Bradyrhizobium sp. AZCC 1610: one gene and its partner. The protein of the gene in region 2 interacts with the protein of the main gene of each other region in a pairwise test. Links are inferred from orthologs where the notes say so. Each region holds a gene or a part of one and is shown on either strand. Other genes may lie near its edges.

What was found. The genes of interacting proteins can lie anywhere in the genome.
Region 1: the proteins of ftsH (region 2) and hflK interact in binary tests that used the Escherichia coli proteins (3 or more experiments, as listed by UniProt). The link is inferred for Bradyrhizobium sp. AZCC 1610 from one-to-one orthologs.

The regions. Positions count from the first base shown.
Region 1 is NZ_JAZHRR010000001.1:1,143,446-1,146,341, forward strand. Bases 16-2,838 are described here. They hold hflK (FtsH protease activity modulator HflK), read left to right. Parts: upstream 16-768; coding sequence 769-1,908; downstream 1,909-2,838. Other genes in these bases: V1279_RS05715 (GNAT family N-acetyltransferase), read left to right, coding at 16-84; V1279_RS05720 (dihydrofolate reductase), read left to right, coding at 84-596; hflC (protease modulator HflC), read left to right, coding at 1,905-2,810. In the rest of the region: more of V1279_RS05715, read left to right, coding at 1-15.
Region 2 is NZ_JAZHRR010000001.1:5,931,491-5,934,553, reverse strand. The notes cover bases 48-3,037. They hold ftsH (ATP-dependent zinc metalloprotease FtsH), read left to right. Parts: upstream 48-576; coding sequence 577-2,499; downstream 2,500-3,037. Other genes in these bases: V1279_RS29180 (ABC transporter substrate-binding protein), read left to right, coding at 2,687-3,037; tilS (tRNA lysidine(34) synthetase TilS), read left to right, coding at 48-310. Outside these bases: more of tilS, read left to right, coding at 1-47; more of V1279_RS29180, read left to right, coding at 3,038-3,063. UniProt on the Escherichia coli protein: Acts as a processive, ATP-dependent zinc metallopeptidase for both cytoplasmic and membrane proteins. Plays a role in the quality control of integral membrane proteins.

The sequences.
Region 1 (2,896 bases), 4.8 Mb from region 2 along the record:
CTTGGCGCCGAACTGATGGACGAGTGGACGATTTGCCGGGTCGGCGGTCCGGCGCTGACGGCGCTGGCGCAAGGGACGCGGTAATGGAAATCGTTCTCATCGTTGCGGTCGCGGAGAACGGCGTGATCGGGGCAAGTGGCGCCATTCCGTGGCGGCTGAAATCCGACATGGCGCGTTTCAAGGCGCTGACAACGGGAAAGCCCGTGGTGATGGGGCGCAAGACTTTCGTCTCGATCGGCCGTCCGCTTCCCGGACGGACCAATATCGTCGTCACCCGCGATTTGGCCTTTCGCGCCGATGGCGTGGTGGTTACCCATTCCTTCGCTGATGCGAAGGCGATCGCCACCGGCGATGCGCTGCGACGTTTCGCCACTGAGATCGCTGTGATCGGCGGCGCGGAAATCTATGCCCAATGGATGGACAGCGCCGATCGCTTGGAGTTTACCGAGGTGCATGCCCGGCCCGACGGCGACACGCGTTTTCCGGCCGTCGATCTAACCGCTTGGGAAGAGGTGGCGCGTGTGCGGAATCTGGCCGGTCCGCACGACAGCGCCGATTTCTCCTATGTGACATTTCGTCGGCGCAAACAGCGTTAACCTCGCTAACCAATGTTTGCATTGACAATTATGGCCTCAAGCATAGCTGCTCGGAGAGGTAAGCTTGCGTTGTAAGGGACCTAGCGGTCCCCTATAAAGCCGGGCGGATATGCGAGGCTTAAGGCATCCTGCCCAACAGGCGGACCCGGGCCACCCGCAGAGGAGAGTTGATATGCCGTGGAAGAATCAAGGCGGCGGTCCATGGGGCTCAGGTCCGAAGGGGCCGTGGGGTTCGGGTCCGCAATCGGTCGGGCCGAGGCCACCCGATCTCGAGGATCTCCTGCGGCGCGGCCAGGACAAGCTGCAGCAGCTTCTGCCCGGCGGACATTTCAGCGGCATGGGCATCGCGCTGGTGCTGGCTGGCGCGTTGGCGATCTGGGGCTTGTCCGGATTCTTCCGCGTGCAGTCGGAAGAGCTCGGCGTCGTGCTGCGCTTCGGCAAGCATGTTCGCACCGTGCAACCCGGCCTGAACTATCATCTGCCCTATCCGATCGAGACCGTGCTGCTGCCGAAGGCACTGCGCGTCTCCACGATCTCGATCGGGATGTCGCTGATCGACGATCCGGCGCGGCGCGGCCGCACCATGCGGGACGTGCCGGAAGAAAGCCTGATGCTGACCGGCGACGAAAACATCGTCGACGTCGACTTCACCGTGCTGTGGCGGATCAAGCCCGACGGCGTCGGCAATTACCTCTTCAACATCCAGAACCCCGAAGGCACCGTGAAGGCAGTGGCCGAAAGCGCAATGCGCGAAGTGATCGGCCGTTCCTTGATCCAGCCGATCCTTACCGGCGCCCGCACCACGAACGAGCAGGGCGTGCAGGAACTGATGCAGAGGACGCTCGACACCTACGGCTCCGGGATCCAGATCACGCAGGTGCAAATGCAGAAAGTCGATCCCCCCGCGCAGGTAATCGACTCGTTCCGCGACGTGCAGGCCGCGCGCGCCGACTTTGAGCGGCTGCAGAACGAGGCGCAGACCTACGCCAACCGCGTCATCCCCGACGCCCGCGGCCGCGCTGCGCAGATCCTGCAGGTCGCCGAAGGCTACAAGGAACAGGCGGTCGCCGAGGCCAAGGGCCAGAGCTCGCGCTTCTCGAAGGTCTATGACGAATACAAGAAGGCACCCGACGTGACGCGGCAACGAATTTACCTGGAGACGATGGAGCGGATTCTCGGCGGGTCCGAGAAACTGGTCTATGACGGCGGCAACTCGGCACAGAGCATCGTGCCGTATCTGCCGCTCAGCGAATTGACGCCGCGCCGTCCGGCGCCGACGGCCGGTCAGCAGCAGAGCGGAGGCACCCGATGAGGTCCCCGGTTGCAGGTATTGCCACCCTGATCCTGCTGTTCCTCGTGGTTATCGTGGGCTACAGCTCGATCTTCACGGTGTCTCAGACCGAACAGGCGCTCGTGGTCCGGCTCGGCCGGCCGGTCGACGTCGTGTCCGAGCCGGGCCTTAACTTCAAGGCGCCGTTCATCGACACCGTCATCAGCATCGACAAGCGCATCCTCGATCTGGAAAATCCGTCCCAGGAAGTCATCGCTTCCGACCAGAAGCGGCTCGTCGTCGACGCCTTCGCCCGCTACCGGATCAAAAACCCGTTGCGCTTCTATCAGAGCATCGGCTCGATCCAGGCCGCCAACATTCAGCTCACCACGCTGTTGAACGCGTCACTGCGCCGCGTGCTGGGCGAGGTCAACTTCATCAATGTGGTGCGCGACGAACGCGAGGGCCTGATGACGCGCATCCGCGAGCAACTCGACCGGGAGGCCGATCAGTACGGCATCCAGGTGGTCGACGTGCGTATCCGCCGCGCCGATCTGCCGGAGGCCAACAGCCAGGCGGTCTATCAGCGCATGCAGACCGAACGGCAGCGCGAGGCGGCGGAGTTCCGCGCCCAGGGCGGCCAGAAGTCGCAGGAGATCCGATCGAAGGCCGATCGCGAGGCCACCGTCATCATCGCGGAGGCCAATTCGACCTCCGAGCAGACGCGCGGCGTCGGCGACGCCGAACGCAACCGCCTGTTCGCCGAGGCCTATGGCCGGGATCCGGAGTTCTTCGCCTTCTATCGTTCGATGTCGGCCTATGAGACCGGGCTCCGTTCCAACGACACCCGTTTCCTGCTACGGCCTGATTCCGAGTTCTTCCGCTTCTTTGCCAATCCATCCGGCCACCCACCGGCGGCTGCGGCTGCGGCGGCGAAGCCCTAGACCTCCTCGGGGTCGGATACACGCGTTACGGCGAAGCGGTTCGCTTCGCCGGCATAAAGTAAAAAGCGCCAGCGGGGGGTCGCCAT
Region 2 (3,063 bases):
CGCCGAGCGCTATCTCGCCTTGAGAGATCGCAATGATGCCTCGCGCTTCGGATTCGATGCCGCCGCATTTGCCGGTCTGCCGGAGGAAATCCGGCTTCGGCTGCTCAAGCGCGCGATCGACCGGGCCGGCCACGAAGGGCCTGCGGAACTCGGCAAGGTGGAAGCGCTGCTGGCGGTGCTGGACCGGGCCATTGCGAATGGCGCGAGGCAGACAAGGCTGAAACAGACGCTGGCCGGGGCGGCGATCAGCCTGACGAAGGGGCGAATTCATGTCGATCCAGCGCCGCCGCGGCGGGGTAGCCGTGCGTGAGAAGCGTCCCCATATCCAGATATCTGTGATATCGGGACGAAGAGCCTTAACCACCCCGGAAAAACCTCGGATTTTGCGTCATTTTTTGACCGGGTATCGCGTTAAGATGCGTTAAATAGTCCCGTATGGTTCCCTTGGCATTGACCCGGGCGCCACCTAGATTGGGTGTAGTGGACCGGGGATTCTCGCCTCACTACCCAAGGAATACTCTAGGGTTACTGCCAAGGACATTGGGCCGCGATCCGCGCGACCACGAAGGAAGATCAATGAACGCCAATCTGCGCAACTTCGCCCTCTGGGTCATTATTGTCTTGCTGCTGTTGGCATTATTCACGCTCTTCCAGAATCCTGGTCAGCGCACGTCCTCGCAGGACATCTCGTTTTCGCAGTTGTTGAGCGAGGTCGACCAGAACCGCGTTCGCGACGTCGTGATCCAGGGGCCGGATATCCACGGCACCTTCACCAACGGCTCCTCTTTCCAGACCTATGCACCGAACGACCCGACGCTGGTGAAGCGCCTCTATGACGGCAAGGTCTCGATCACCGCGAAGCCCCCCGGCGACAACGTGCCGTGGTTCGTGTCGCTGCTCGTCTCCTGGCTGCCCTTCATCGCACTGATCGGCGTGTGGATCTTCCTGTCGCGGCAGATGCAGGGCGGCGCCGGCAAGGCGATGGGCTTTGGCAAGTCGCGCGCCAAGATGCTGACGGAGGCCCATGGCCGCGTCACCTTCGAGGACGTTGCGGGTGTCGACGAGGCCAAGCAGGACCTGCAGGAGATCGTCGAATTCCTGCGCGATCCCGGAAAATTCCAGCGCCTCGGCGGACGGATTCCGCGCGGCGTGCTCTTGGTCGGCCCTCCCGGCACCGGCAAGACGCTGATCGCGCGTGCGGTCGCAGGCGAAGCCAACGTGCCGTTCTTCACGATCTCGGGTTCGGACTTCGTCGAAATGTTCGTCGGCGTCGGCGCCTCTCGTGTCCGCGACATGTTCGAGCAGGCCAAGAAGAACGCGCCCTGCATCATCTTCATCGATGAAATCGACGCGGTCGGCCGTCATCGCGGCGCCGGGTTGGGCGGCGGCAATGACGAGCGCGAACAGACGCTCAACCAGTTGCTGGTCGAGATGGACGGCTTCGAGGCCAATGAAGGCGTGATCCTGATCGCCGCGACCAACCGTCCCGACGTGCTCGATCCGGCACTGCTGAGGCCCGGCCGCTTCGACCGCCAGGTCGTGGTGCCGAACCCTGATGTCGTCGGCCGCGAGCAGATCCTGAAGGTTCACGTTCGCAAGGTGCCGCTGGCGCCGGATATCAACCTCAAGACCATCGCGCGCGGCACGCCGGGCTTCTCCGGCGCCGACCTGATGAACCTCGTCAACGAGGCCGCGCTGACCGCCGCACGCCGTAACAAGCGCATGGTGACGCAGGCTGAGTTCGAAGAGGCGAAAGACAAGGTGATGATGGGCGCCGAGCGCAAGTCGCTCGTCATGACCGAGGAAGAGAAACTGCTGACGGCCTATCACGAGGGCGGACACGCCATCGTCGGCCTCAACGTTGTTGCGACCGACCCGATCCACAAGGCGACCATCATTCCGCGCGGACGGGCGCTCGGCATGGTGATGCAACTGCCCGAGCGCGACAAGCTGTCGATGTCGCTCGAGCAGATGACCTCGCGGCTGGCCATCATGATGGGCGGCCGTGTCGCGGAAGAACTGATCTTCGGCCGCGAGAAGGTCACCTCGGGTGCGGCTTCCGACATCGAACAGGCGACGCGTCTGGCGCGCATGATGGTGACGCGCTGGGGCCTGTCGGAAGAACTCGGCACCGTGTCTTACGGCGAAAACCAGGACGAGGTATTCCTGGGCATGTCGGTGTCGCGCACGCAGAACGCATCCGAAGCGACCGTCCAGAAGATCGACTCCGAGATCCGGCGTTTGGTCGAGGAAGGCTACAACGAGGCCACGAAAATCCTCACCGAGAAACGCGAGGACCTCGAGGCGCTGGCCAAGGGCCTGCTCGAATTCGAGACGCTGAGCGGCGACGAAATCATCGACCTGCTGAAGGGCAAGAAGCCCAACCGCGAGTCGGTACTGGAGCCGAGCGCGCCGCGCGCCTCCGCCGTCCCTCCCGCCGGCAAGCCGCGCCCGCGTCCCGATCCGGACCCCGGCCTGGAGCCGCAGCCGCAGGCGTAAGCGCGGATCGCATCTGAATAAAAAACGCGGCGGAGAGACGCCGCGTTTTTTTATGTCGCTGATGTCATCGTTAGCCATGGCGTGGTTCGGCACGCCATGGCATGCTTGCGCCACAAGAGAGAGCGTCGGCCGAGCCGCGCCTGTCGCAGCCATCGGCCCAAGCGCCCGTACATGGGAGGCGAAACCGATGCGTTTGCTCGCAGGATTTGGTGCGCTGGTGTTCCTGGCGCTTCCCGCATCTGCCGCCGAAATGCGCGGCGTCACCGCAACCGAAATCAAGATCGGCCAGACCATGCCCTATAGCGGGCCGGTGTCGGCGTTCGGCGCGCTCGGCAAGGGCGAGGTCGGCTATTTCAAGATGGTCAATGAGCGCGGCGGCATCAATGGCCGTAAGGTCAATCTGATCTCGCTCGACGACAGCTACGCGCCGCCGAAAACGGTGGAACAGACGAGGCGGCTGGTCGAAAGCGACGAGGTCGCGCTGATCTTCTCCTCGATCGGCACCGCGCACAACACCGCGATCGCGAAATATCTCCAGAGCAAGAATGTCCCACAACTGTTCCT